One region of the Paraburkholderia sp. J10-1 genome, then DNA from elsewhere that is predicted to be linked to it. Evidence: predicted binding sites of a transcription regulator. Region 1 holds the regulator's gene; each other region holds the start of a gene.
What was found. The regulator LexA, encoded in region 1, represses DNA repair genes until DNA is damaged. The targets are predictions, from matches to a motif close to ACTGTATNNNNATACAGT.
Positions count from the first base shown of each region.

Region 2: a site for LexA is predicted at 4,528-4,545, ahead of U5A65_RS31150 (PA0069 family radical SAM protein). Genes of this name have one in related genera too.
Region 3: a site for LexA is predicted at 3,929-3,946, ahead of recA (recombinase RecA). Genes of this name have one in related genera too.

Region 1 covers NZ_CAJMYW010000012.1:156,876-166,879, forward strand. Annotated here, with positions in the region: gene U5A65_RS30160 (hypothetical protein) at 5-127, opposite strand; gene U5A65_RS30165 (NADP(H)-dependent aldo-keto reductase) at 204-1,256, shown strand; gene U5A65_RS30170 (permease) at 1,452-2,513, shown strand; gene U5A65_RS30175 (hypothetical protein) at 2,618-3,040, shown strand; gene U5A65_RS30180 (ABC transporter permease) at 3,086-3,922, opposite strand; gene nodI (nodulation factor ABC transporter ATP-binding protein NodI) at 3,965-4,879, opposite strand; gene U5A65_RS30190 (universal stress protein) at 5,213-5,683, shown strand; gene U5A65_RS30195 (DUF2939 domain-containing protein) at 5,765-6,472, opposite strand; gene U5A65_RS30200 (hypothetical protein) at 6,590-6,967, opposite strand; gene lexA (transcriptional repressor LexA) at 7,022-7,672, opposite strand; gene U5A65_RS30210 (sulfate ABC transporter substrate-binding protein) at 7,975-9,024, shown strand; gene cysT (sulfate ABC transporter permease subunit CysT) at 9,167-10,004, shown strand, end outside.
Region 2 covers NZ_CAJMYW010000013.1:163,661-173,664, forward strand. Annotated here, with positions in the region: gene trmD (tRNA (guanosine(37)-N1)-methyltransferase TrmD) at 1-126, opposite strand, end outside; gene rimM (ribosome maturation factor RimM) at 180-944, opposite strand; gene rpsP (30S ribosomal protein S16) at 1,038-1,301, opposite strand; gene U5A65_RS31140 (PQQ-dependent sugar dehydrogenase) at 1,583-2,686, shown strand; gene U5A65_RS31145 (TM2 domain-containing protein) at 2,839-3,312, shown strand; gene U5A65_RS31150 (PA0069 family radical SAM protein) at 3,327-4,490, opposite strand; gene U5A65_RS31155 (Lrp/AsnC ligand binding domain-containing protein) at 4,592-5,080, opposite strand; gene U5A65_RS31160 (D-amino acid dehydrogenase) at 5,258-6,544, shown strand; gene U5A65_RS31165 (acyl-CoA dehydrogenase) at 6,632-8,419, opposite strand; gene U5A65_RS31170 (electron transfer flavoprotein subunit alpha/FixB family protein) at 8,554-9,489, opposite strand; gene U5A65_RS31175 (electron transfer flavoprotein subunit beta/FixA family protein) at 9,504-10,004, opposite strand, start outside.
Region 3 covers NZ_CAJMYW010000006.1:346,789-356,792, forward strand. Annotated here, with positions in the region: gene sucC (ADP-forming succinate--CoA ligase subunit beta) at 1-972, opposite strand, end outside; gene U5A65_RS21230 (DUF2889 domain-containing protein) at 1,023-1,718, opposite strand; gene recX (recombination regulator RecX) at 1,838-2,620, opposite strand; gene recA (recombinase RecA) at 2,773-3,849, opposite strand; gene U5A65_RS21245 (response regulator transcription factor) at 4,086-4,850, shown strand; gene U5A65_RS21250 (sensor histidine kinase) at 4,863-6,503, shown strand; gene U5A65_RS21255 (MFS transporter) at 6,826-8,484, shown strand; tRNA gene U5A65_RS21260 (tRNA-Met) at 8,596-8,672, shown strand; gene U5A65_RS21265 (LysR family transcriptional regulator) at 8,751-9,623, opposite strand; gene U5A65_RS21270 (MFS transporter) at 9,758-10,004, shown strand, end outside.

The DNA of each region.
Region 1 (10,004 bases):
CTTCTCAGGCGGCGCCGCGAACGCGCTGGTCGATGGCCTCGCGAATGCGGTCGAAAGCGGCGTCGAAGGCGTTGTCCTGGTTCGGGAAGCGGCCGGCCGCAGCACATTCAGCGGAATCTGGCCGCATTCAGCATTCCCTGAAAAAATTCTCGCGGCGTGATAGCGTCAGCGTTTCCCCAACCGAACTGACGGATAACGTTTCCATGGAATACCGCACACTCGGCGATACCGACGTCAAGGTGAGCCTGATCGGGCTCGGCACGATGACGTGGGGCGAGCAGAACACGGAGCGCGAGGCGCACGAACAGATCGACTACGCGCTCGACCAGGGCGTCACGCTGATCGACGCGGCTGAAATGTACCCCGTGCCGCCGCGCCCGGAGACGCAAGGGCAGACCGAGCGTTTCATCGGGACCTGGCTCGCGCAGCATCGCGCGGCACGCGAGCGCATCGTGCTCGCCACCAAAATTGCGGGCCCGGCTCGCCAGCCGCACAATCCGCAGCACATTCGCGGGCCGCAGAACCAGTTCGACCGCAAGAATCTGACCGAGGCGCTCGATGGCAGCCTGAAGCGCCTGCAGACCGATTACGTCGATCTGTATCAGCTGCACTGGCCCGACCGCAGCACGATGACGTTCGGCCGCAACATGTATCCGTATCTCGACGACGCGTACACGGTGCCGATCGAGGAAACGCTCAGCGTGCTCGCCGATTTCGTGAAGGCCGGGAAGGTCCGCCATATCGGCGTGTCGAACGAAACGCCGTGGGGTGTTGCGCAGTTCCTGCGCGCCTCCGAAAAGCTGGGGCTGCCGCGCATCGTCAGCATTCAGAATCCGTATAGCCTGCTCAATCGCACGTTCGAAAGCGGCCTGTCCGAATTCGCACATCGCGAAGGCGTGGGCCTGCTCGCGTATTCGCCGCTCGCGTTTGGCTGGCTGTCGGGCAAGTACGAGGGCGGGGCGCGTCCGGAAGGCGCGCGCATCACGCGGTTTGAGCGTTTCAAGCGCTACAGCAAGCCGGAATCGGTGGCCGCGACCACGCGCTACGTGGAACTCGCCCGGGCGCACGGCTATACGCCCGCGCAGTTCGCGCTCGCTTTCGTCAACAGCCGGCCGTTCCTCACCAGCAATCTGATCGGCGCGACCTCGCTCGAGCAGTTGAAGGAAAACATCGCCAGCGCCAACGTCAAGCTCACCCCCGAATTGCTCGCGCAGATCGACGTGCTGCACGAGCAGCAGCCTAATCCTGCCCCTTAAGCGGAATAGCAGGGCGCAGCGCGGTCCCTTCCGGGCCGCGCTGCGCTGCGCCGCGTTAGCGGCTAACTCGGCAAAGTCGTTGGCGATTCGCAAGGCATACACTACGATCCAGCATGCGCTGGTTGGGGCACCATCACGCTTCGTGTGACGGCGCCCCGACCGGCCGTCCATACGCTCAAGCCCGGAGAATTCAAAATGACGAGCGCACGTCCAGCGCAATCACCTCCGTCCTATGGCTGGCCCATTTTTATCTTGCTTGCGGTGGCCGGTCTCTTCTACGTGAAGTGGTTCCCGTACTATCACCGCGCATTCACCGCCGAGGAAACCCACTCCATCGGCAAATCGATCCTGATGGGCGGCGCGTCCACAGCGCCGGATCCCTCGTTCTCCGCCGCGCTCGATTACGCCTTCGCCTATGGCAAGGCGATCTGGCAGGCCATGGTGCTCGGTTTGCTGCTCGGCTCCGGCGTGCAGGCGCTCCTGCCCGTGCAATGGGTCGCGAGGGTGCTCGGCCGGCGCGGCTTTGGCAGCGTCGCGGCGGGCGGCCTGCTCGCGGTGCCCGGCATGATGTGCACCTGCTGCGCTGCGCCTGTGGTCGTGGGCCTGCGCGCGCGCAATGCGTCGGCGGGTGGCGCGATTGCATTCTGGCTCGGCAACTCCGTGCTCAATCCCGCCACGCTGGTGTTCATGGGCTTCGTGCTCGGCTGGCAGTGGAGTGCGCTGCGCCTCACGCTAGGCTTGTTGATGGTGTTTGGCCTCGGCTGGGTCTGCAACCGGCTCGTCACGCCTGAAGAGTCGCGTGCCGCCGAAGACCGCCTGGCGCTTCTCACTGAGCAACAGGCGCAAGGCGGCAACGTCTTCGTGCGCTGGGTGCGCATCTTCGCGCGCATGGCCGTGCGTCTCGTGCCGGAGTACATCGTGCTCGTGCTGCTGCTCGGCGCCGCGCGCGCGTGGCTCTTTCCGCATATCGGCCCGGAAGTGACGAGCAGCCTTGGCTGGATCGTCACCTTCGCCGTGGTCGGCATGCTGTTCGTGATCCCGACGGCCGGCGAGGTCCCCATCATTCAGGCGATGCTCGCGCTCGGCATGGGCGTGGGGCCCGCGGGCGCGCTCCTGATGACGCTGCCGCCCGTGAGCGTGCCGTCGTTCGCGATGCTGGCGGGCTCGTTCCGGCCGCGCATGCTGGCAATCGTCGGCACGACGGTGGTGTTCTTCGGCATCGTCGCGGGGCTCGCGGCGGTGACCCTCGGCTTCTAGGGACGTCGCGACGAGGCAGTCGCCATGCGTTCAGCGTTGGCATTCTTGTAATACGCGGGCGGTTCGCCGTCCGCCACGGAGCGGGCCTCGGCCCGAAAACCAGCATGGCAAAGCAGAAAACCAATCCGAAACTCGAGCAGGCGCTCACGCGCGGCGACCTCGCCATCCGCCAGGCCAATTCGGCCCGCGCCACCGCAGTGCTGCGCGCGCTCGGCAAGATGATCGTCGAGGCTTCGGCCACCATCGGCGTCGAAGCGGACACCTCGATTCCCGACGGCGATCGCATTTACGACCCGGCCGACGGTCTGTGGCCGCAGTCGCTGCTGGTTTCGCTCGATGGCCCGGTGGAGGAGTCGGACCCGGAAGAGATCCGCACGGTGCGTTTGCTCGCCCAGACCCAATCGACGATGTTTCGCGTGGAATGGCATCGCGCCGACGGCAAGATCGGCCGCCAGGAAGGCGGCCCGTTCGCGACGGTCGCGTTTATTTCGGACGTCGATATTCCCTGGGGAGACGACGAGGACTGAGTGCCTCGCGATGCCTTGGCGTGCCTTAATGTGCTTAAACGTCCTTCAATGCATCATGCGCCGGCGAAACAGCACCGAAGCGATCGCGAACGGCACCACCACGTAAATCGCGAGCACGAGCAGGTGCAGCCCGGCCTGCTCGACAGGCCGGTCGAGCATGGCGGGGCGGATCAACGCGACGGCGTGCGCGAGCGGCAGCATCAGCGTGATGTGCTGCGCGGCCGCGGGCAACTGTGCGATCGGGAAGAACACGCCCGAGAGCAGCAGCATGGGCGTGAGCACGAGCGTTTGATAGAACATGAAGAAGTCGTAGGACGGCGCGAGCGCGGTGACGATCATCGCGCAGCTCGCGAACGCGAGGCCCGCAAGCGCGATCACGGGCAGCGCGAGCAGCATGGAAGGAAAACTCGCGTAGCCGAGCAAACCGGCCACCACCATGATCGCCGCGCCCGAGAGCATCGACTTGCTCGCGGCCCACATGACTTCGCCTAGCACGACGTCGCCAAGCGTGAGCGGCGTGTGCATGATCGCCTCCCACGTGCGCTGCACGTGCATGCGCGAGAAGCCCGAGTACATTGACTCGAAGCTCGCCGACATCATGACCGAGGACGACACCGTCCCCGCCGCGAGAAACGCGATGTACGAGACGCCGTCGACGTGCCCCACCATCAGCCCAAGCCCGAAGCCGAGACCGAAGAGATAGATCATCGGGTCGGCGAGATTGCCGAACATCGACGCAAGGGCGAGCTTGCGCCAGACCAGATAATTGCGCCGCCACACGGCGATCCAGTGCGTGGCGTTCGAAGGCAGCGCGGCGCGCGGCTCGCGCATGGGCGCCTGGGTGGGGCGCGAGGGCGTCGGGTTGTTGGTGCGTGTCTGCATGGTGTCCTTGGCGATTCGTATGCCGCCGTCAATCCTGCCGCATTAATCCTGCATCTCGCGGCCTGTGAGCCGCAGGAACACGTCTTCGAGATTCGCGGGCCGGTGCAGGTAGCGTAGATCCGAGCGGTGGCGCAGCTTCGCATGCACGGGCGCGGGGTCGTCGACATAGCAGAATAGCGTCTCGCCGCTGATCTCCGTGCGCTTCGCATCGGCTGCAAGCTCGTCGCGCAGCGAGACCGGGTCCGGGCCGTACACCTCGATCACATCGCAGCCGATCTCCGATTCGATCAGCGCCTTGGGCGCACCCTCGGCGATCTTGCGGCCTTCCTCGATCACGCAGACGCGATTGCAAAGTCGTTCGGCCTCCTCCATGAAATGCGTGGTGAGGAGAATCGTCTTGCCGCGCGCGAGCAGCGAGCGCAGCCGCTCCCAGATCAGATGCCGCGCCTGCGGGTCGAGGCCTGTCGTGGGCTCGTCCATCACGAGCACGTCGGGGTCGTTCACGAGCGCGCGCGCCAGTGTGAGACGGCGGCGCATGCCGCCCGAGAGCTCACCTACGCGCGCATCGGCTTTGCTTTCGAGGCGCGCGAATTCGAGCAGCGGCGCGACGAGGTCACGCGTTTCACGCGCGGACAAGCCGAAGTAACGGCCGAACACGAGCAGGTTCTCGCGCACGGTGAAGTCGGGGTCGAGATTGTCGAACTGCGGCACGACGCCCACGCGCTGGCGGGCGTGACGCGCGCGAGCGGGCACCGGCTCGCCACACAGGCTGATGCGACCCGCATCGGGCGAAACGATGCCGAGCAGCATGCGCAGCGTCGTGGTTTTCCCAGCACCATTGGGGCCGAGCAGCCCGAAGCATTCACCGGGGAGGACGTTGAACGACAGGCCGTTGACGACCGTCCTGTCTCCGTAATGTTTGATGACCTGCTCGAATTCGATGGCGGGTGCGGACATGGACCAGTTGAACGTGAGTCGAACGGGTGTCGCGCGAGGCGCACGCAAGAGCGAACGCAAAAGCAAACGAACAATCGCGCGAAACAAGGCGGCCCATTTTAGTGCATTGCTGCGTGGCGGGTTGGGCGGCGCTTCCAGGCCGTTCGACGTGGCACGAGGCGAATGCATGTCGCGGCAAGCATCAGGCCATGCACAAGAGGTGTGCGTTGCCTAAGACGCATCTGGCGGTTTTCGATGCCCACCTGGCGTTTTCCAGCCCTTGCGTGTGGAATTGCGGCGCACCATCATGAGAATCGCACAGCCTGCAAATCACGCGGGCGGGGAGAATCGATCATGGCGAGCTACAAAAAAATTCTGCTCTGTTACGACGGCTCGCGCGAAGGCCGCAAGGCACTGCGTTGCGGCGCCGACCTTGCGCTCGATCTGCAGGCGGAAACGCATCTGCTCTCGGTTGTCGACATGCGCTCGACGATCGCGCAGAGCGCGGGCCTGCTGACCGATGTGGCCTGCGGCCGCTTCGAGGAAACGGCGCGCGAAATCCTTCAGGAAGGCGTGGACTGGCTAACCGAGCGTGGCGTGCGCGCCCAGGGGCACTTCGCGTTCGGGCATCCGATCGACGAAATCGCAAATCTGGCCAACGAACTGAATGCCGACCTCGTGGTGGTGGGTCACCGCTGCCGCACGGGGCTTTCGCGCTGGTGGATGGGCGCGGGCAATACGCCGCTGCTCGACCGCGTGTCGTGCAGCATTCTCGTGGCGTGTTCGTCGGCGGCTGAGGAAAAACAGCAGCAAGCCGCCGCTTAGTTGATCGAGCGGGATCAAGCAGGACCAAGCGGGCCGGTTCGCACGGAACCGGCCTGTTTCCGTTTTCGCTCCCAATCTGTCTCAGTTCGAGACGTTTCCTTCGTCTAGCTCGACCGCTGCGAGCTTCCACGAGAAGAGCCCGTGACGCTGCAGGATGGCGGCATAGTGCTCGCCCGTATTGCCGCGCTCCCACGTGAGCGCGAATTCATTGAGGCCGCGATAGCCGGCCGTGGTGACCGGCCGAGCCTCGGGCGCGGGATTGCCCGACGCCGCTGGGGCCGGTGACGGCGCCGATTGTGCCGATTGCGCCGATTGCGCCGATTGCGCCGATTGTGCCGATTGCGCGGATTCTGCCGATTGCTCGCTGGACTCCGTCGGCGGCGGCGCGTGCGGCCGGTCGCCAGGCTTGCCTGTCGGCGGCATGCCGCTCAGCAGGGCGGCCACGCCTTCTGGCGTTGCGTAGGCATCCACGAGCGGACTGATCAGTGCCGCACCAATCACGGCGCCGAGGATCAGCAGCGGATTGCTGCTGTGTTGCCCTTCGATGCGCCGATGCAGCATCTCGCCAACCTGCTGTTTGAGGCTCAGGCGCAGCGCAGGGTAATCGACGTACTCGTTGAGCGTGGCGGCGTCGCGAGCGTCGGCGGCGGCTTTCATGTGTTTCACCGCGATATAGGGCGACGCATACGCGTAGCCAAGCGCGCCAACAATCATGGCGAGCGCAACGGTGATCGCTACGGGCTTCTTCCAGCCTTGGGTTTTACGAGGGGTTGAGGGAGATTCCGTCATCGGCATAGGACAAATCGTTCAAACAGGGTGTTGACCGCAAACTTGATTGAACGATCCCGACCGTAACCTCTTCTCACATTTGAGCCGCGTATTGGCGAATTCGCGCTCGATTCGACCTTACTTCGCCAGCGCTGCAGGCAGGTCGCTGTGCTGCTCCGCGATGCAGCGGTCGATCGCACGGCAGACCGCGTCAACCGTGCCGACGAGAATGAGCCGCGACTGACCTTGATAGACCCGCACCGGCGCGCGGCGCATGGGCTGCTCGGTGTTGAGCGTGCTGTTGAGCGACACGCGCGCAAACGCCGGCTGGGCCGAGGGCAGCGCCGGCAGGTCGGCCGTGCTGGCGGCCACCATCTCTGGCGAGTCTTCGAAGAGCGAGCCGCTCAGTGCGGCGGCCGAGTCGCGCACCTCGCGCACCGCGCAAGAGGCGATTCCACGGAGGTGGCGAAGACGGCCGAATTGACGGAAGGGCAGCAAGCGGGCAAGGCGTTCCATGACTCTCTCCAGGTAGTGCGTAAACTCAGCGCACAACGCGCGCAGACGGATTGCTTAGAATTCGGTGGGGCGGATCAGGCCAACCGCGATGCCTTCCAGCGCGAATTCCGCGCTGCCAGCCTCGACAAAAATATTGTCGTAATCGGGGTTCTCGGCGATCAGTTCGAGCCCGTTCGAACGGCGCTTCAGCCGCTTCACGGTGACGTCGTCGCCAAGGCGCGCCACGATGATTTGCCCGTCTTTCGCTTCGGCCTTCTTCTGCACGGCGAGCAGGTCGCCGTCGAGAATGCCGGCGTCGCGCATGGAAAGGCCGCGCACTTTCAGCAGATAGTCAGGGCGGCTCGAGAACAGTGCCGGGTCGCACATGTAGTTCTGCGAGATGTGCTCCTGCGCGAGGATCGGGCTACCCGCTGCGACGCGGCCAACGAGCGGCAGTGAGAGCTGCATGATGCTCGGGTGCGGGAGCGTGAACTGGTGCGGCAGGTCGTCGGGCCCCGGCATGAGGCGGATGCCGCGCGAGGCGCCCGCAGCCAGTTCGATCACGCCCTTGCGCGCCAGCGCGCGCAGATGCTCCTCCGCGGAGTTGGCCGAGCTGAAGCCGAGTTCCGCCGCGATCTCGGCGCGCGTGGGCGGGAAGCCCGTGCGTTCGATCGCCCGGCGAACCAGATCGAAAACCTGCTGCTGTCGTGCGGTGAGTTTGGTCATGGCGCCACTGTATGTTTGAACAGGTAACTGTATTTTTATACAGTACTCGCCACTTTTCAAGTGTTACTTGAAGTTCGTCAACTGAGCGTTGCTATCAGGCCGTTTTCCCGCGTTTGTGCGGACGAAATCGCGCTCTAGCAGCGACTTCCTCTGTCCTTACCACTTTTGCGTATTAAAAAATGAGAAAACATCATTTTTAATAATGTAAGCGGATCGCTAGACTGGCCTCCATCGTTAGCTGCAATTCGCAGATGCGCACGGATGAGCGCGAACGAGCACACACGAAAACGGAGAACAGATAGATGGGCACGACACATACGGGGCGCGCAGGCTGGCTGAAATCACTGGCGGCAAAACTGGTTATCGGCGTTGCGCCGCTCGTCGCAGTTGCGGCGATGGCGCCCGTGGCCGCTCATGCGGACACGTCGCTGCTCAACGTCTCCTACGATCCGACGCGCGAGCTGTATCAGGACATTAACGAGGCCTTCATCAAGCAGTGGAAGGCGAAGACGGGCGAAACGCTCACCATCAAGCAGTCGCACGGCGGCTCGGGTGCGCAGGCGCGCTCGGTGCTCGACGGCCTGCAGGCCGACGTCGTGACGCTGGCGCTCGCATGGGACATCGACGCGCTCGCCAACAAGGGCATCGTTGCGAAGGACTGGCAAAAGCGCTTGCCCGACAACGCCTCGCCGTACACGTCGACGATCGTGTTTCTCGTGCGCAAGGGCAACCCCAAGCACATCAAGGACTGGGACGATCTGACGAAGCCGGGCGTGTCGATCGTCACGCCGAATCCGAAGACCTCGGGCGGCGCGCGCTGGAACTATCTCGCGGCGTGGGCCTATGCGCTGCACCAGCCGGGCGGCAACGAGCAGAAGGCCAAGGACTTCGTCTCGAAGCTCTATAAGAATGCAGGCGTGCTCGACTCGGGCGCGCGAGGCGCAACGACGAGCTTCGTGCAGCGCGGTATCGGCGATGTGCTGATCGCATGGGAGAACGAAGCATTCCTTTCGCTCAAGGAATTCGGCCCGGACAAGTTCGAGATCGTGGTCCCTTCGGTGAGCATTCTGGCTGAGCCGCCGGTTGCGGTGGTGGACAAGGTCGTCGAAAAGAAGGGCACGCGCAAGGAGGCCGAGGCCTACCTGCAGTTCCTCTATAGCGAAGAGGGCCAGGAGATTGCCGCGAAGAACTTCTACCGTCCGCGTTCGGACAAGGTCCCGGCGGCGCTCACGGCGAAGTTTCCGAAGCTGAAGCTTTACACGGTCGACGACACGTTCGGCGGCTGGACCAACGCGCAGAAGACGCATTTCGCAGATGGCGGCGTGTTCGATTCGATCTACCAGCCGCAGTAAGTCACGCAACATCGCTGCACCGCAGTACCGGTTGGCAGTCGATCACGACGCAACCGCATAACAAAGAAGCGCGCCCACGGGCGCGCTTTTCGGCGCCGCCGGCGAACCCGGCAAGCGCGCAACCCATGTCTGGACGATGAGCATGACAACGTTTCGATTGCGCAAGCCCAGTGCGCTGCCGGGCTTCGGCGTGACGCTCGGCATCACGGTGGCTTACCTGAGCCTCGTGGTGCTCATTCCGCTTGCCGCCACCTTCCTCAAGACGGCGACGCTCGACTGGAGCCAGTTCGTGCGCGCCGTGTGGTCGCCGCGCGTGATCGCGTCGTACCGGCTCACGTTCACGGCCGCGCTCGGCGGGGCGCTCATCAACGCGGTGTTCGGGTTCCTGCTCGCGTGGGTGCTCGTGCGCTATCCGTTCCCGTTCAAACGCGTGATCGATGCGCTCGTCGATCTGCCGTTCGCGCTGCCGACGTCCGTCGCGGGCATCTCGCTCGCCGCCGTGTACGCTGGCAATGGGTGGATCGGCCAGTTCCTGGAACCGCTCGGTCTGAAGATCGCGTTCACGCCGCTTGGCGTGCTCGTCGCGCTGACCTTCATCGGCTTGCCGTTCGTCGTGCGCACGGTGCAGCCGGTGCTCGAGGACTTCGAGCGCGAGCAGGAGGAGGCCGCAGCGTGCCTTGGCGCCTCGCGCTGGCTCACGTTCCGCCGCGTCGTGCTGCCCGCGGTGCTGCCGGCGCTGCTCACCGGCTTCGCGCTCGCGTTCGCGCGCGCGCTGGGCGAGTATGGCTCGGTCATCTTCATCGCCGGCAACGTGCCGATGAAGTCGGAGATCACGTCGCTTCTCATCATCACGAAGCTCGAACAATACGACTACGCCGGCGCGACCGCGCTTGCCGTGATGATGCTCTGCGTTTCGTTCGTCATGCTGCTTCTCATCAACTCGCTGCAGTGGTATTTGCAACGCCGTACGAGCCGGGGCG
Region 2 (10,004 bases), on a different contig from region 1:
CGTGAAATCACGCGGATTCCACGTGCGCAACGTGTAACGCTGCTGCTTCGCCGCCCGGCTGGTAATACCCCAGTCGGTCAGCGCGCGGAACATCTCGGGAAAGAGCGTGACGACATCGAACTGCATCGCTCTCTCCGTTCAGCGAAATTGAATCACGGCGCGCAGTATTGCCGTGTTGCTTAGTAATCGGCTTCCCAGTCGACGACGATACGCTTCGCCGCCAGGTCCACCGTTTTCACGAACACGCCCACAAACGGGATCAGGCGCTCGCCGGTGACCGGCTTGCCATCCTTGTCCGTAGACGGGTAAGTGACACGCAACACCGATTGCGCGCCATTGTCGATCAGGTCGGCAACCTTGCCGAGCTCGACACCCGCCTCGTTGGCGACGTCGAGGCCGATCAGGTCGACCCAGTAATATTCATCGGCTGCGGGCGCCGGGAATTCGGCCCGGCTCACGTACACGCGCGCGCCGCGCAACAGCAGCGCGGCGTCGCGGTCGGCCAGGCCCGAAAGCTCGCCGACGACGCTGTCACCATGAACCTTGGCGCTCACGCGCACCGCGGAATGACGCTCGCGATGCCCCTGACCCTCGCGGCCCTTGAGAAGCCACCAGCGTTTAGCGGAAAGCAGCGCGCGGCCGTCCTGCGCGTGCGGCGCGATCTTCAACCAGCCCTTGAGGCCATAGGCGTCGATCACGGCGCCGACTTCAACGGCGTCGTCCGGCCAGCTCGCTTCGGTTTCGGCGCGCAGGCCCTCGGTTGCAGGCGCAGCTTTCGCGGCGCTCTCGCGCGCAGGCTTGCGCACGAACGCACCAAACGAAGGCGCGCTGCGGGCCGCAGCTTTGCCAGCGCCGCTGGTCGCAGCACTTGTTGCAACGTCGGGCGCCCCGCTTTCCGACGCGTCGTTCGCCTTTACGGCAGATTTAGCGTCATGCGCGGACATCGGCACCCCTTGCGACCAGCTTGATATCGCACACGCTCATGGAGCGCGTACGCGGGTAAAACACGGACAACAGACTGAAAGACGCTTAAAAACTTAAGCAGCCGGCGCAGCGGCGGCGGTCTTTTGCGCTTCCTTCACGAGGCGCTCGACTGCCGGCGACATTTGCGCGCCGTTTTCCTTCCAGTACGTCACGCGATCTTGAGCGATACGCAGCGTTTCACCCTTGGTAGCGACCGGGTTGTAGAAGCCCACGCGCTCGATGAAACGGCCGTCGCGACGGTTGCGCGAATCGGTTGCGACGATGTTGTAGAACGGGCGCTTCTTCGAGCCGCCGCGTGCCAGACGGATGATGACCATACTAAAATCCTTGAAAACCGGGGTTCGGGACTACTGAAACATGCGATTATAGCCCGAAACCGGAGGCATAACAAACACTTAACGGGAAATTGCGCGCTGGCGCCGGGAAAGCGGCAAGACGCGGCGGTCAAAGTGCCGCTCGTGGCCACGGCGGGCGGGCCCTGGAGCGAATTGTGGCGACTTTCAGACGACTCGTGCAATGGCTGCGTCGCACTTGCGGCACCGGCGGGCGTGACAGCTCCCTTTTTCGGGCACCCCGTGCGTCGGCCGGACGCTTCGCACTGGCGTGGCTCGGCCTTGCCGCCGCCCTGCTCGCGGCGCCGCTCGCTCACGGGGCGCTTCCCATCGAGCGCATCAAGCTCCCGCCAGGCTTCCACATAGCGGCGCTGTCCGAGGACGTTCCCGGCGCGCGCGAAATGACGCTCTCGGGCAACGGCACCTTATATGTAGGGAGCATGAGCGGCGACGTGTACGCGCTCGAACTCAAGGACGGCAAAGCGGCGAAGCGCCATATCGTGGCATCCGGGCTGACGATGCCGGTGGGCGTGGCCTGGCGCAACGGCGCATTATACGTCTCGGCGGTGTCGTCGATCGTGCGGCTGGACGACATCGACCGTCATCTCGACGATCCGCCCAAGGCCGTAGTCGTCACGGATTCCCTGCCCACCGAGCGCCACCACGGCTGGAAGTTCATCGCCTTCGGCCCCGACGGCAGGCTATATGTGCCGCAAGGCGCGCCGTGCAACGTCTGCCTGCCGGCAAGCGACCCGCAGCGCGTGCATTTCGCGATGATCGGCCGCATGGACCCCGACGGCTCGCACTACGAGACCATTGCGCGCGGCGTGCGCAACACGGTCGGCTTCGCGTGGCATCCGCAGACGCACGAACTCTGGTTCACCGACAACGGCCGCGACATGCTCGGCGACGACATCCCCGACGACAAGCTCAACCGCCTCGCGCACACCGGCGAGGACTTCGGCTTTCCGTATTGCCATGGCGGCAACGTCGCCGACCCCGAGTTCGGCGCGGGCCATCCTTGCAGCGGCTTCACGCCCCCGGTCGCGAAACTCGGCGCGCACGTGGCGTCGCTCGGCATGCGCTTCTACACCGGCTCGATGTTCCCGGCCGATTACAAGAACAGCCTGTTCATCGCCGAGCACGGTTCGTGGAACCGCAGCAAGAAGGTCGGTTACCGCGTAGTGCGCGTGAGCGCCAACCCCGACGGCACGAACGCACGTCAGGACGTGTTCGCACAGGGCTGGCTCAACGCCGACGAGACCCAATGGGGCCGCCCCGCCGACGTGCTGCCGCTGCCCGACGGCTCGCTCCTGATCAGCGACGACTACGCGGGCGCGATCTATCGCGTGACGTACGCCAAACCGTGACGCGCGCGCCGCGTTAAAGCTGCTGGCCTGGTGCCGGGCATAAGCGTGCGCTTGTGCTGCAAGCGAGGCGCGCGGCATACAATGCCCGGCGGCCCGTGTGCGATGACGTGATGCGCCCATGACGGCCAAACGTTCACGTTATGCCCGAGCCCATGCCCAACGAAAACAACCCCGCACGCTTTCGCTCCAAGACCCTCACCGCCGCCCTCGCGTTCCTGTTTGGCAGCCTCGGCGCACATCGCTTCTATCTGTATGGTCCGCGCGACGTGTGGGGCTGGGCGCATCTGTTCGGCACGCTAATCGGCATTCCGGGCGTGTTGCTGCTCGTCGCAACCGAACGCGCCTCGATTCCCGGCTGGGGCCTCGCCGTGATCGGCGCAGTTTCCGTCATTTCGGCGTTTCTGGCGGCAATCGTGTATGGGCTGCGCCCCGACGCCAAATGGGACGCGCAGTTCAACGCCGCGTTCGTGGAGCAAGGCCGCACAAGCCGCTCGGGCTGGACGGTCATCTTCGTCGTGATCTTTTCGCTGCTGATTGGCGCATTCCTGCTGATGACGGGACTCGCGCTCTCTTTCCAGACCTATTTCGAGTCGCAGGTCGAGGCCGCAAAGGCCATCTCGCAGTAGCGCCGCGAGCCCGATCAGAACAAGTCGAGTTGCGGCTTCTCGCGCACGGTTTTCGACTGCACGAACGCCGACATATCGAGAATGCCGTGACGCCGCTCATTGAGCCCGAGGCGCCGCACGGCATTGTGAAAGCGCTGCTTGAGCAGGTCGGCCCAAAGCCCCGTGCCCTTCATGCGCTGCGAGAACGCCGACTCGTAGTCCTTGCCGCCGCGCATGTCGCGCACACGGCTCATCACGCGCTCGGCGCGCTGCGGGAAATGCGCCGCCAGCCAATCCTGGAAGAGCGGCGCGACCTCCCATGGCAAACGCAGCACGATATAGCTCGCGCTCGTTGCGCCGGCCTCGGCGCAGGCTTCGAGCACACGCTCCATGTCGGGCTCGGTCACGAACGGAATGACAGGCGCGATGCTCACGCCGACCGGCACACCGGCTTCGGCTAGCGTGCGAATGGTGCGCAGGCGACGCGCAGGGGTCGCCGCACGCGGTTCGAGCGAGCGGGCGATATCGGCGTCGAGCGTGGTGATCGTGATCGCCGCCATGAACTGCTTGCGCGCGGCCATCGGCGCGAGCAGATCGAGATCGCGCTCGATCAGCGAGGACTTCGTGATGGCCGCGAACGGATGCTGACGCTCGGCCAGTACCTCGACCACGCGCCGCGTGATGCGCATGTCGCGCTCCACCGGCTGCCAGGCGTCGGTGTTCACGCCGAGCGCAATGGGCTCGGGCTCGTACGAAGGCTTCGCGATCTCCCGCGCCAGCAGTTCTGCGGCATTCACCTTCGCGTAGATACGGCTTTCGAAATCGAGCCCCGGCGAGAGACCGAGATAGCTGTGCGTGGGCCGCGCGAAGCAATAGATGCAACCGTGCTCGCAACCGCGATATGGATTGAGCGAGACGTTGAACGGAATGTCCGGCGACTGGTTGCGCGTGAGGATGCTTTTCGCACGCTCTTCGAAGACTTCGGTGCGCAACTTCGGCTCACTGTTGTGGTCGGCCTCGTCCCCTTGGCCCTCCTCGCCTTCGCCCGCCTGCTGCCAACCATCGTCGAACGCTTCGCGCTGGTCCACTTCATAGCGCCCTTGCAGGTTCGTAACCGCACCGCGCCCTTTGCGTGCCGTGGGCGGCGCAACGGGATACCAGGTATCGGTATCGGGATCGGGGTGGCGGGAATCGGTCACGGCTAAAGTGAACAGGACATAAAAAACGCGGCTCAATACTGTACAAATATACAGTACTGAGCCGCGTTGTCGAGTCCTAAAAACGGGGCGCTGACAGCCGCTCACTCCCCCACGGCGATGGTCAGCGTCTCCTTGATCTCTTCCATCACCACGTAGCTTTTCGACTGAACCGCGCCGGGCAGTTGCAAGAGGATGTCACCCAGCAGCTTGCGATAGTCTGCCATCTCGCCGATGCGGGCCTTGATCAGATAGTCGAAGTCGCCCGAGACGAGATGGCACTCCAGCACTTCGGGAATCTTCTGCACTTCGCGGCGGAACTGGTCGAACATATTGCCGCTCTTGTGGTCGAGCGTGATCTCCACGAACACGAGCAGCGCCGCGCCCAGCACCGCGGGATTCACGCGCGCGAAATAGCCCGTGATGACCCCGTCGCGCTCCATGCGCTTCACCCGCTCGATGCACGGCGTCACCGAAAGCCCGACCTGTTCCGCGAGGTCCTTCATGGCCATGCGGCCGTCTTCCTGGAGCAGTTTCAGGATGCGGTGATCGAGCCGGTCGAGCGCGCGGACCGGCTGGCGTTGCGTTCTCATGATTTCTTCCCGAAAATCTGAAAAATACGATAACAAAACCTAGGCATACAACAATAGCATAGCTACAAATACTGGCTACACGCGAATTTTCATGCCTTCCACCCTATCGGTGCCAAAACACCGCTTCCAGGGCCCCGGCAACACGGCGTAGCCCCAACGAATCTATACGGAGCAGCTATGCGAGTCGTCGTGTTGGGCAGTGGTGTGGTCGGTGTGGCCAGCGCCTGGTATCTCGCCCGCGCGGGCCACGAAGTGACGGTGATCGACCGCGAAGCCGGTCCCGCGCTTGAGACCAGTTTTGCGAACGCCGGCCAGATCTCGCCGGGCTACGCTGCGCCGTGGGCCGCGCCTGGCGTGCCGCTCAAGGCGATCAAGTGGATGTTCGAGAAGCACGCGCCGCTCGCTATTCGTCTGGACGGCACGAAATTCCAGCTGCAGTGGATGTGGCAGATGCTGCAGAACTGCACGGCCGAGCGTTACGCGCTCAACAAAGGTCGCATGGTGCGCCTCGCCGAATACAGCCGCGACTGCCTGCAGGCACTGCGCGCCGACACGGGCATTCAATATGAAGGCCGCACGGGCGGCACGCTCCAGGTGTTCCGCACACAGCAGCAGTTCGAAGGCGCGGCGAAGGACATTGCCGTGCTGAAGGACGCGAACGTTCCGTACGAACTGCTCACCGCCGACGAGCTGGGCCGCGCCGAACCCGCGCTCGCCGCGGTGTCGGGCAAGCTCACGGGCGGCCTGCGTCTGCCCGGCGACGAAACCGGCGACTGCCAGATGTTCACCACGCGCCTTGCCGCGATGGCCGAACAGCTGGGCGTGAAATTCCGCTACAACACGCCGATCGACAAGCTCGTCCTGCAGGGCGACCGTATCGCGGGCGTGCAATGCGGCAGGGAACTGGTGCGCGCGGATTCGTTCGTGGTCGCGCTCGGCTCCTTCTCGACGAAGATGCTCGCGGACATCGTGAAGATTCCGGTCTATCCGCTCAAGGGCTATTCGATCACGGCGCCGATCGTCAACGCCGACGCCGCGCCGGTCTCGACCGTGCTCGACGAAACCTACAAGATCGCGATCACGCGTTTTGACGATCGCATCCGCGTGGGCGGCATGGCCGAGATTGTCGGCTTCGACAAGTCGCTCAAGCAAGCCCGTCGCGAAACGCTCGAAATGTGCGTGAACGACCTGTTCCCGGGCGGCGGCGACACGACGAAGGCCACCTTCTGGACCGGCCTGCGCCCGATGACGCCGGACGGCACGCCGGTCGTCGGCCGCACCCCGATCTCGAACCTGTTCCTGAACACAGGCCACGGCACGCTCGGCTGGACCATGTCGTGCGGTTCGGGCCAACTGCTCGCCGACCTGATCTCGGGCAAGCAACCCGCCATCCGCGCCGACGATCTTTCGGTCCACCGCTATCTCGGCGACACGCAGGGCTCGCATCGCCCGGCTTATGCCTGAAGCAACGCTTTCAGCATGAACGAACACGGCGCCTCTGGGGCGCCGTGTTTCATTTCTCGACTCGCTCGCTACGATTGGCGCGCGGCGTCAGAACTGATCTTCCGCCAGCGCCAGCACGCCCTCGCTGCCGCTTGCGCTGACGATCGCCGCTTCGAGCGCCACAGCCTGGGGCAAGACGTGTTGCGCGAAGAACTGCGCCGTGGCGATCTTCGCGCCATGGAACTTCGGGTCGTCCTGCATGAGACGCTGTGAGGCGAGCATGGCGCGCGCCATCTGCCAGCCGCCCAGCACGATGCCCGCCAGCTTCAGATACGGCACGCTGCCCGCGAACACCGCGTTCGGATCGCTCTTCGCCTTCGCGAGCACGAAGTCCACGGCCGAGGCGAGCGCCTCGCGGCCGAGTGCAAGATGCTTGCGCATCGACTCGAACGCCGCGCCTTGTTGCGCTGCTAGCGCGTCGACGGTCTGCGCGATATCGGCAAGCAACGCCTTCGCCGCCGCGCCGCCGTCGCGCAGCGTCTTGCGCCCGATGAGGTCGTTCGCCTGAATCGCCGTCGTGCCTTCGTAGATGGGCAGAATGCGCGCGTCGCGGTAGAACTGCGCCGCGCCCGTTTCCTCGATGAAGCCCATGCCGCCATGCACCTGCACGCCAAGGCTCGTCACTTCCAGCGCGAGTTCGGTACTCCAGCCCTTCACGATCGGCACGAGGTATTCGTAACGCGCCTGATGCCGCGCGCGGACCGCCTCATCGGGATCGCCATGCGCGCGATCGCTCTCGCCCGCCGCCACGTAAGCGAGTGCACGCGCGGCTTCGGTGAGGGCGCGCATCGTCGCAAGCATGCGGCGCACGTCCGGGTGATGGATGATGCTCACCGCCGCTTTCGCCGAGCCATCCACCGGGCGGCTCTGCACGCGCTCCTTCGCATAGGCGAGCGCTTTCTGGTACGCGCGATCGGAAACGGCCACGCCCTGCATGCCCACGGCGAAACGCGCTGCGTTCATCATGATGAACATGTATTCGAGGCCGCGATTCTCTTCGCCGATCAGCTGGCCGATCGCGCCGCCATGATCGCCGAACTGCAGCACGGCGGTCGGGCTCGCCTTGATGCCAAGCTTGTGCTCGATCGACACGCAGTGCACGTCGTTGCGCGCACCGAGCGTTCCATCTTCGTTGACGAGGAACTTCGGCACGATAAAAAGCGAAATGCCCTTCACGCCTTCAGGCGCAGTGGGTGTGCGCGCGAGCACGAGATGGATGATGTTCTCCGCCATGTCGTGCTCGCCCCACGTGATGAAGATCTTCGTGCCGAAAAGTTTGAACGTACCATCGCCTTGCGGCTCGGCGCGCGTGCGCACGGCCGCGAGATCCGAGCCCGCCTGCGGCTCGGTGAGGTTCATCGTGCCGGTCCAGTCGCCCGAGATGAGCTTCGGCACGAAGCGCTGCTTTTGCACTTCGCTTCCGGCGGTGAGGAGTGCTTCGATAGCGCCGTCGGTGAGCAGCGGACACAGCGCAAACGAGAGATTCGCCGCGTTGAGCATTTCCACGCACGGTGTGCCGACGAGTTTCGGCAAGCCCTGTCCTTCGTATTCCTGAGGATGTTGCACGCCCTGCCAGCCGCCTTCCACGTACTGCCGGAATGCCGCTTTGAAACCGGGCGTGGCATGCACGTTGCCGCTTTCCCAGCGGCTCGGATTGCGGTCGCCTTCGGCGTTCAGCGGCTCCAGCACTTCGCCGCATAGCTTGGCCGCTTCGTGCAGCACCGCTTCGACGGTCTCGGGCGTGGCGTCTTCGCCGCCCGGCAGCTTCGCGATCTCTTCGAGGCCGGCCAATTCCTTCATGACGAACAGCATGTCGCTCGTTGGCGCCTGGTACATGTCAGTCTCCTCCCCTTTCCAGAGTGCGGCTCCTCAAATGACAAAGGGGCGCCGCAGCGCCCCTTTGTTGCTTCGTCTCACGCCGCGCACTCAATCATGATCGCGGCGCTCGTCGCAAGATACACCGGCCAGCTTCAGCCGAGTTCCTTCACGAGTTCCGGCACGACCGTGAACAGGTCGCCCACGAGGCCGTAGTCGGCCACGCTGAAGATCGGCGCTTCTTCGTCCTTGTTGATCGCGACGATGACCTTCGAGTCCTTCATGCCGGCCAGATGCTGGATCGCACCCGAGATGCCGACCGCCACGTACAGTTGCGGCGCGACGATCTTGCCCGTCTGACCGACCTGGTAGTCGTTCGGCACGTAGCCTGCGTCAACTGCAGCACGCGAGGCGCCGAGCGCTGCGTTGAGCTTGTCGGCGAGCGGCTCCAGCACCTTCGTGTAGTTCTCGCCGCTGCCCAGACCCCGGCCGCCCGAGACGATGATCTTCGCGCTCGTGAGTTCCGGACGGTCGAGCTTCGTGACTTCACGGCCGACGAACTGCGTGAGGCCACTGTCCGCTGCGGCTTCGAGCTTCTCGACGGCTGCGCTGCCGCCTTCGGCCGCAACGGCGTCGAACGCCGTCGTGCGAACGGTGATGACCTTGACCGGATCGACCGATTGGACCGTTGCGATCGCGTTGCCCGCGTAGATCGGACGCTCGAACGTGTCCGGCGCATCCACGGCGGTGATGTCGCTGATCTGCGCGACGTCGAGCTTCGCGGCAATACGCGGCGTGACGTTCTTGCCCGCAGCCGTTGCCGGCGCGAGGATGTGCGAGTAGTTCTTCGCGATGGCGAGAACCGTCGCTTCGACGTTCTCGGCAAGACCCTGTTCGAGTTGCGGCGCGTCGGCGAGCAGCACCTTTGCAACGCCTGCGATCTTCGCGGCTGCGTCCGCTGCTGCTTGCGCGTTGTGGCCCGCGATCAGCACGTGCACGTCGCCACCAATCTTCTGTGCTGCTGCAACGGTGTTCAGCGTCGCGGCCTTGATCGAGTGATTGTCGTGTTCAGCAATAACCAGATTCGTCATTTTCGTCTCGCTCCTTACAGCACCTTGGCTTCCGTCTTCAGCTTCTCGACCAGCGTCTTCACGTCCGGCACCTTCACGCCTGCGCTACGCTTGGGCGGCTCGGCAACCTTCAGCGTCTTCAGACGCGGCGTGACGTCAACACCCAGGTCTTCCGGCTTGACCGTTTCGAGCGGCTTCTTCTTCGCCTTCATGATGTTCGGCAGCGTGACGTAGCGCGGCTCGTTCAGGCGCAGGTCCGTCGTGACCACGGCGGGCAGCGTGAGCGACAGCGTTTCCGCGCCGCCGTCCACTTCGCGCGACACGGTCGCCTTGCCGTCAGCCACGACCACCTTCGATGCAAACGTCGCTTGCGGCAGGTTCGCCAGCGCGGCGAGCATCTGGCCGGTCTGGTTCGAATCGTCGTCGATAGCCTGCTTGCCGAGGATGACCAGTTGCGGCTGTTCCTTGTCGACCAGCGCCTTCAGGAGCTTGGCGACAGCCAGCGGCTGCAGGTCTTCGTTCGACTCGATGAGGAT
Region 3 (10,004 bases), on a different contig from region 1:
GCGCATGATGCCGCCGAAGATGTTCACGAGGATCGCCTTCAGGTCCGGGTTCTTGAGCATGAGCTTGAACGCTTCGGTGACCTTCTCGGTCGTGGCGCCACCGCCCACGTCCAGGAAGTTCGCCGGCTCGCCGCCGAACAGCTTGATGGTGTCCATCGTGGCCATGGCGAGGCCTGCGCCGTTCACGAGACAGCCGATGTTGCCGTCGAGCGAGATGTACGCGAGGTCGAACTTCGACGCTTCGATTTCAGCCGGATCTTCTTCGTCCAGATCGCGGTACGCGACGATTTCCGGGTGACGTGCCAGCGCGTTCGAGTCGAAGTTGAACTTCGCGTCGAGTGCGGTCACGGTGCCGTTGCTCGAGACGTTCAGCGGGTTGATTTCGGCCAGCGACGCGTCGGTTTCCCAGAATGCCTTGTACAGGCCCTTCAGGACTTCACGCGCTTGCGGAATCGAAGCAGCCGGCACGCCGATCTTCGCGGCGAGGTCGTCAGCCTGGGCGTCCAGCAGACCCGTCGACGGCTCGACGATGACCTTGTGGATCAGCTCCGGGTGCTTTTCGGCGACTTCTTCGATGTCCATGCCGCCTTCGCTCGAACCCATCAGCACGATCTTCTGCGACACGCGATCGACGACAAGGCTGACATACAGTTCTTGCTTGATGTCAGCGCCTTCTTCGATCAGCAGACGCTTGACCTTCTGGCCTTCCGGACCGGTCTGGTGCGTAACGAGCTGCATGCCGAGGATCTGGTTCGCGTATTCGCGGACCTGTTCCAGCGACTTCGCAACCTTCACGCCGCCGCCCTTGCCGCGGCCACCTGCATGGATCTGTGCCTTGACGACCCAAACCGGACCGCCCAGCTCTTCAGCGGCCTTGACCGCGTCATCCACCGAAAACACCGGGATGCCGCGCGGGACGGCGACTCCGAATTTCCGCAGGATTTCCTTACCCTGGTACTCGTGAATCTTCATGCGTGATTCCTTCAGTCTGAGAGTTGGAGTGAACTTCGATTCCGCTGTTGTTATTCATGCGAGACGGCGTCGGCCCTGCCCTCTTGGCCCGGGCTCCGGCTGTCGCGCACGCTGGGGGTTTCGGCGCCGCGCTCTATTGAACGCGGCACATGGCCATACCAGCGCGGATAAAACTGCTTCACCGCCTCCCCGTCGAACCGCAGCGCATGGCAGCGGCCAAGCTGGAAGGGCGGCTTTTCACCGTCGGCCTCAATGCCTCCGGCGGTCTTGCCGTGTTCCGGTCCGGGCGCTTCACCCGGCGAGCCATTCGATGTGTCCCACACTTCTCCAACGAACGCCTGGATCGCTGCGGTCGGCAATACGCCCAACATTTCTGTGAGGTGCGTGCAGCCAACCGTGCCGGCGAGGAGCCGGCCCGCTTCGCGGCGGAAGTTCTGGAGGAGATTGAGCCCGATAAGGGCCCGATAGGCGGGATGAGCGTTCTGGCACTGACCGTCGTAAGGCACCCAGTCGGACGACGCTTCTGCGTCGACGACGTTGAGCTTGCGATCGATCGTAATGCGCAGCCAGAGTTCATGGATCGGCAGACCATTGGGCCGGACACCGGCGGCGAGCGGCACGTCGCGTGGCTTGTGGTCGGTCAGGCACGCGTCGATGTCCCACAGGCCGTCTTCGCGCTCATAGGCAACCGCCCGAATGGCGCGCTGGTGGCGCAACTGGCGGGGCACGGGCGGAGAAAGCGGCATGCTAAAGGTAAGACCGGATTGGAAAACCTCGCGATTTTAACATACCGGGTATTTGAGACAGCCGCGAACACACAGGCCTGGCGTGGACATGTCTGTACGGATTTTTCGAGACGGCCGGCTCAATTGTCGGACCAGTCTTCCTCGATTCCCTTGAGGATCTTCCCGATGATCGACATCGAGAAGCCCCGCGCCGCGAGAAAGCGCGCCTGGCGCGCGCGTTCGGCGGGCGTTTCGGGCAACTGACCGTACTTCTTCTGCCAGACCGTGCGGGCGCGCGCGAGTTCGGTCTCACGCAGTTGCGTGCTGACTTCTTCGATGAGCGCATCGCCCACGGCGTGGCGCTTGAGTTCGCTGACGATACGCCCTGCCCCCACGCGCGCCGCACGCCGGTGCACGACGCTTTCGGCAAAGCGCGCGTCGGAGAGCCAGCCTTCGCGCTCGAGCGAATCGAGCAGCGCTTCGAGTGCGTCGGCGTCTTCGGTGTACGGCACGAGCTTGCGCGAAAGTTCGGCGCGGCTGTATTCGCGGCGCGAAAGATAGCCGAGCGCGCGACCCTTGAGGGAGCGCTCGGGCCGCTGCTTTGCCGTGGATGCTTTTTCGCGCTCGCTCGCGCGTGCGGCACGGGTGACCGAGCTGCGCTCGTATTGATCGGCTTGCGGTGCGCTGGATTCGCGAGCGGTTTCGCCAGGCCCACGGCGCGAGCGCTTGAATGATGTTTCGAACGGCAGCGGCTCTGATGACGCGTTTTCCGCCGACTCATTGGTCCCGCCGAAGAAAGCCTCGAACGGCACTTCGAAGACCGCGCCGCCATCGTCGCTGAGATCGGCGGGCGCGGAATATGCCGCGTCAGAATGCGCAAAGCCGCGATCGCCCGCCTGGGCGTCGCGGCTTGAACGGCTCATGCGTGCGTCGGCAGGCTTCACGGCGGGGCGCCGCTCGGCGCCCCGGTCAGCAGGCGAACCCGCCCGCGAGTTAGCCTGATCGCCGGAAGGCGAGGACGTAGGTGACCCGCCCTTGCGCATCAGCTTGCCTTATCTACGAGAGCCTGAAGAATTTACTCTTCGTCAGCGACTTCGACTTCGCCGGAATTGTCGACGCCGGCCGGCATCGTGCTCACGCCCAGCGATTCGCGGATGCGGTTTTCGATCTCACGAGCGATGTCCGAGTTCTCGCGCAGGAATTCGCGTGCGTTGTCCTTGCCCTGGCCAATGCGCTCGCCGTTATAGCTGTACCACGCACCCGCCTTGTCGACGATCTTGGCCTGCACGCCGAGGTCGACGATTTCGCCCTGACGCGAAATGCCTTCGCCGTACAGAATGTCGAACACGGCTTCGCGGAACGGCGGCGAGACCTTGTTCTTCACAACCTTCACGCGCGTTTCGCTGCCGATGACTTCGTCGTTCTTCTTGATCGAGCCAATGCGGCGAATGTCCAGACGCACCGACGAGTAGAACTTGAGTGCGTTGCCGCCCGTGGTGGTTTCCGGGTTGCCGAACATCACGCCGATCTTCATGCGAATCTGGTTAATGAAGATCACCATGCAGTTCGTCTTCTTGATCGTGCCGGTGAGCTTGCGCAGCGCCTGCGACATCAGACGCGCCTGCAGACCCGGCAGCGAGTCGCCCATTTCACCTTCGATTTCGGCCTTCGGCACGAGCGCCGCGACCGAGTCGATCACGATCATGTCGATCGAGCCCGAGCGCACCAGCGCGTCGGTGATTTCGAGCGCCTGCTCGCCCGTGTCCGGCTGCGAGATGAGCAGTTCAGGCACGTTCACGCCGAGCTTGGCGGCGTATTGCACGTCGAGCGCGTGTTCCGCGTCGATGAACGCCGCCGTGCCGCCGAGCTTCTGCATTTCGGCGATCACCTGCAGCGTGAGCGTGGTCTTGCCCGACGATTCCGGACCGTAGATCTCGACCACGCGGCCGCGCGGCAAACCGCCCACGCCAAGCGCGATGTCGAGGCCGAGCGAACCGGTGGAGACTACCTGGATGTCCTCGACCGCTTCGCCGTCGCCGAGTCGCATGATCGACCCCTTGCCGAACTGCTTTTCGATCTGCGCGAGCGCGGCGGCCAGCGCCTTGCTCTTTTCAGCAGTCAGCCCAGCCGAGCCTTTCTTGCTATCTTCCATGAATCGTCCTTTGCTATGATGAACGGCGTCTCGTGACCATGCGCACGCCTCATTCGGGCTAATGCACACGAACGCAGACACTGTATAAAAAAACAGTGGTTTTGGCAAGCCTTTCCGGCGATCCAGAACCGCGAATTTCGGGAGACCGCCGCGCGTCGCCTGGCCGCGCCTTCAAAGACGCGGCGCGGCGCCGGTGCTACGAGGTCAAAGGGCCTCGAAAGCGACGTTGGCGCAACATGCGAATCCTCATTGCCGAAGACGACAGCATACTCGCGGACGGGCTCGTGAGATCACTCCGCCAATCGGGCTATGCCGTTGATCACGTGCGTAGCGGCGTGGATGCCGATACTGCCCTGTCGATGCAGTCGTTCGACCTCTTGATCCTCGATCTTGGCCTGCCGAAAATGCCGGGCCTCGAAGTGCTGCGCCGTTTGCGCGCGCGCAATTCCAACCTGCCCGTGCTGATCCTCACCGCCGCCGACAGCGTGGACGAGCGCGTGAAAGGCCTCGACCTCGGCGCCGACGACTACATGGCCAAGCCCTTCGCGCTCAACGAACTCGAAGCGCGCGTGCGTGCGCTCACGCGGCGCGGCGCGGGCGGCGGCCCGACCATGGTGCGGCATGGCGCGCTCTCGTACGACCAGGTGGGGCGCATTGCGCGCATCAACGACCAGGTGCTCGATCTTTCGGCGCGCGAACTCGGTGTGCTGGAAGTGCTGCTGCAGCGGCTCGGGCGGCTCGTCTCGAAGGAGCAGCTCGTCGATCACCTGTGCGAGTGGGGCGAGGAAGTCAGCAACAACGCCATCGAAGTCTACGTGCACCGGCTGCGCAAGAAGCTGGAAACCGGCGGCGTGCGCATCGTGACGGTGCGCGGACTGGGCTACTGCCTCGAAAAGGAGGCGAAGGAAACGCACGCCGGCGCGAGCCAGCCAGGCACACGCGCCGAGACCGGCACACCCGACGCCACGCCGGCGATGCCCGCCAGCCACTATTTCAAATAGGCGGAGTCGAAGATGGCCGGGCGTCCTCCCATCGCGCGCGCCGTGCCGCCCAAGGGCGCCGCGAGCACAGCCGGCGAAAACACATCGGGCGCGTCCGCATTCACGGCCGACGCCCTCGACGACGACGCGCGCGACGCCCGCTACGCCAACCCGTTCGCCCCGCCCGACGAAGCCGAAGCCGCCGCCGAGGCGCGCCCGCGCTCGCTTTTCGGCGAGATTCTCGACTGGATGCTCGCGCCCTTGCTGCTGCTCTGGCCGATGAGCATCGCGGTCACGTATCTCGTGGCGAAGTCGATCGCCAACGGCCCCTTCGACCGCGCGCTCGAAACCGACGCCTATGTGCTCGCGCGCCAGATCCAGCCCGTCAACGGCGTGGCCGAACTCACACTGCCCGCCTCCACGCGCGACTTCCTGCGCGCCGACAACGTCGACAGCGTGTTCTACCAGGTGCTCGGCAGCCGCGGCGAGCTGATTGGCGGCGATCGCGACATGCCGCTGCCGCACGACGACGACCGCCCGCCGCCCGGTCTCGTCGAGTTCCGCGACGACACGCTGCGTGGCATCGACATCCGCGTCGCCTATACAACAGTGGAGCCGACGCACCTGAGCGCCGGCGACCGGCCGGGTCAACCGGTGCTCGTGCAGGTCGCAGAAACGCTCGACAAGCGCCGCCAACTGGCCAACGACATCATCAAAGGCGTGATCCTGCCTCAGTTCGTAATCCTGCCGCTCGCGATCCTGCTCGTGTGGTTCGGTCTCTCGCGGGGCCTCGCGCCGTTGCACGCGCTGCAGTCGAACATCCGCATGCGCCGCCCCGACGATCTTTCGCCGCTCGAAGCGCGCCGCGCGCCGCCCGAAATCGAGCCGCTCGTCACCTCGTTCAACGACCTGCTCACGCGGCTCGAGCAGAACATGGAGCTGCAAAAGCGCTTTATCGCCGACGCCGCCCATCAGATGAAGACGCCGCTCGCGGGCCTGCGCACCCAGGCCGAACTCGCGCTGCGCCAGGACGCGCCTGCCGAAGTGCACCGCTCGCTCGAGCAGATCGCGACAAGCTCCGAGCACGCCGCGCGGCTCGTCACGCAGCTGCTCGCGCTCGCGCGCGCGGAAAACCGCATGTCCGGGCAGATCTTCACGCCGGTCGACGTGGCGGACGTGGCGCGCCACGCCGTGCGCGACTGGGTGCAGCCGGCGCTCGCCAAACAGATGGACCTCGGCTACGAAGGCCCCGAAACGGCGTACGGGAGCGAGCAGGACGAGGACGGAGCGGTGGCGCGCGTCGAAGTGGACGGCAACCCGGTGATGCTGCGCGAGATGCTCTCGAACCTCATCGACAACGCGATCCGCTATACGCCTGCGGGCGGGCGCATTACCGTGCGCGTGCGGCCGGAACCCGCGGCGGGCGTGGTCCATCTCGAAGTGGAAGACACGGGTATGGGCATTCCTGCCGCCGAGCGCGAGCGCGTGTTCGAGCGCTTCTACCGCATTCTCGGGCGCGACGGCGAAGGCAGCGGTCTCGGGCTCGCGATCGTGCGCGAGATCGCCACGATGCACGGCGGCACGCTCGCCATCGACGATCACGTCTATCAAGACACGCCGCGACTCGCCGGGACGCTCGTGCGCGTGACGCTGCGGCTGCGCGCGAAAGCTTGAGCGGCATCGCCGCCGCTTGAGCGGCAAAACCACCCGGAAACTGACGGATCACGTCAGAAAAGCGGGATGGGACTTACCCTTATCCGATACGCAATACGCAAACTCAATTTCGCGCGTTAAAAGACATTCGACCATCAATGCGCGAACTTATCGAATAGTTTGCCGAACATAACTGATTAGACCCCACTCCGACGCATCCCTCAGAAACCCACACGCGCGTCAGAAGCCCGTAAGTTTCCATTCCAATAATGCTCCGCAGGACCGCGGGTCTTTAGCGTCGCCTGCCCGACGGACCACACGCATATCAATACTGGAGACATCTATGGCAACCGTTGGCGGACAAGTCTCGCACGCGCCGATGACCCGCGACGAAAAACGCGTGATCTTCGCGTCGTCGCTCGGCACCGTGTTCGAGTGGTACGACTTCTACCTGGCCGGCTCGCTCGCGGCCTTCATCAGCAAGAGCTTCTTTTCCGGCGTCAATCCCACGGCCGGCTTCATCTTCACACTGCTCGGCTTCGCAGCCGGCTTTGCCGTGCGCCCGTTCGGCGCGATCGTGTTCGGGCGCCTCGGCGACCTCGTGGGCCGCAAGCACACGTTCCTCGTCACGATCGTCATCATGGGTCTCTCGACCTTCGTGGTCGGTTTCCTGCCCGGCTACGCCGCAATCGGCATTGCGTCGCCGGTGATCTTCATCGCCATGCGTCTGCTGCAGGGTCTCGCGCTCGGCGGCGAGTACGGCGGCGCCGCGACGTATGTCGCTGAACATTCGCCGCCCGGACGTCGCGGTTTCTACACCGCGTGGATCCAGACGACCGCCACGCTTGGCCTCTTCCTCTCGCTGCTCGTGATCCTCGGCGTGCGCACGTTCGTCGGCGAAGAGCAGTTCGCCGCATGGGCCTGGCGCATTCCGTTCGTCGCCTCGATCCTGCTGCTCGCCGTTTCGGTGTGGATCCGTCTGCAACTCGACGAATCGCCGGCGTTCAAGCGCATCAAGGCGGAAGGCAAGGTCTCGAAGGCGCCGATCAAGGAAGCGTTCGGCCAGTGGAAGAACCTCAAGGTCGTGCTGCTCGCCCTCTTCGGCCTCACGGCTGGCCAGGCCGTGGTCTGGTACACGGGCCAGTTCTACGCGCTCTTCTTCCTCACGCAAACGCTGAAGGTGGACGGCGCCAGCGCCAACATCCTGATCGCGCTGGCGCTGCTGATCGGCACGCCGTGCTTCCTGTTCTTCGGCGCGCTTTCGGACAAGATCGGCCGCAAGCCCATCATCATGGCTGGCTGCCTGATCGCGGCGCTCACCTACTTCCCGATCTTCAAGGCAATCACGCACTACGCGAACCCGGCGCTCGAAGCCGCGACGCAGCGCGCGCCGATCGTCGTGATCGCGAATCCGGCCGAATGCTCGTTCCAGTTCAACCCGGTTGGCACCTCGAAGTTCACGAGCTCGTGCGACATCGCCAAGAGCGCGCTCTCGAAGGCTGGCCTGAACTACGAGAACGTGGCCGCTCCGGCTGGCACGCTCGCGCAGATCAAGGTGGGCGACACGACCATCGACACGTTTGACGGCCGGGCGCCGGGCGCCAAGGAAGCCGGTGCGCTGTTCGAGAAGACGCTCGCGGCCACGCTGAAAGCGGCGGGCTATCCGCTCAAGGCCGACCCGGCGCAGCTCAACTGGCCGATGACCGTGGTGATGCTGACGATCCTCGTGATCTTCGTGACCATGGTGTACGGGCCGATCGCGGCGATGCTGGTGGAGATGTTCCCGACACGCATCCGCTACACCTCGATGTCGCTGCCCTATCACATCGGCAATGGCTGGTTCGGCGGCTTCCTGCCGGCGACCGCCTTCGCGATCGTGGCGGCGCGCGGCGATATCTACTCGGGCCTCTGGTATCCGATCATCATCGCGCTGGGCACCTTCGTGATCGGCATGCTGTTCGTGAAGGAAACCAAGGACTCGGATATCTACGCGCAGGATTGAGGCTGTGAACGCCGCCGGGCGGGGCTTCTCGCCCGGCGACTGCCTTCTCTGCAAAAAAGATGACGAAGGGGGTTGACAGCTTCGGGCCGAGTAGCGATAATTCTTTTCTTCGGCGAATTAGCTCAGCCGGTTAGAGCGACGGAATCATAATCCGCAGGTCCGGGGTTCGAATCCCTGATTCGCCACCAGTTGCAAAAGAAAGCCGCTGTCCCACAAGGACAGCGGCTTTTTTCTTTTCTCCGCCCAATCCCCCACCAATCCCCCCATCAAACCGCCGCCACGAGCTGTTGCGCGATCAACGCCGTGATGTGCTGCTTCTCGTGCTCCGCGCGCTCGAGCATCCCCACGCTGCGAAATTCCGTCTCGCCCGGCAAGGACAGCACGCGCAGGGCCTCATCGTGCGTCCAGTTGGCGTTGCGCAAGAGCGGCACGACAGTCACGCCCACACCTTGCCTCACCAGCGCCGCTACGCCTTCCAGTGAACTGAGTTCGAGAAACACGTTGACCTTGTAACGCCGCTTGCGCAAGGCACGGTCGATCAGGATGCCTGTTCGCTGCGTGCTGTCGAAGCGCAGGAACCGTTCGTTGCTCAGCAGTTGCGCTACCGAACCCGATTTCAGGCTCGCAGGCACCAGCGCGACAACAGGCTCGGTGTACAGCGGCGTCCAGCGGACACGCGCCAAGCGCCGCCCCGGCGTATCGACGAGCACGGCGCAATCGATCTCGCCCGCGTCGAGTTGCGCGGCGAGTTCGATCGACCTCGCCGTCACGATGCGGATCTCGAGACTCGGCCGCGCCGTCTTCAGTTTCGCCACGGCCTGAGCGAGCGCGCTCACGGCCGACTCCACCGCGCCGATCGTGACCGGCCCCGTCTGCGCTTCGACTCCCGCCGCCAGCATGCGCATCGCCTCGTACTGCGCGAGCATCGCCTGGGCATGCGGCAGCAGCGCCTTGCCCATGGCGTTGAGCACGACCGTGCGCCCTGCCCGGTCGAACAGCTGCTGGCCGAAGGTTTCCTCGAGCGAGCGCATCTGCATGCTGATCGCCGACTGGGTCAGCGACAGGTGCTCGGCGGCGAGCGCAAACGAGCCGTATCGGGCGATGGCGTCGAACGTGCGCAGCATTCGCAACGTACTCACGGGTTCATGTCCCCCAATTCATCAAAATTTCTGAAGTCGCATTTCAGAAAATATCACTTTTTTTTGATTGTCTGCGCAACCAGAATGATTCCACACGAAAGCCAGTCAGACCAACAACTGGAGGAGACGTCCGGATGGGGTTCTCAATTGAAACGGCCGGTGCAGCCACGCCGGCACACACCCAAAGCGCGGCGCGCCGTATCGACCTGCGTGTGATTGCGGTCGCAACCATCGGCAATGCGCTCGAGTGGTTCGACTTCACTGTGTTCACCTTCTTCGCAGCGGTGATCGCGAAGCAGTTCTTCCCGAGCGAGAATCCCACGGCCGCGCTGCTCGCAACGTGGACCACGTTCGGCGTCGGCTTCCTCACGCGCCCGCTCG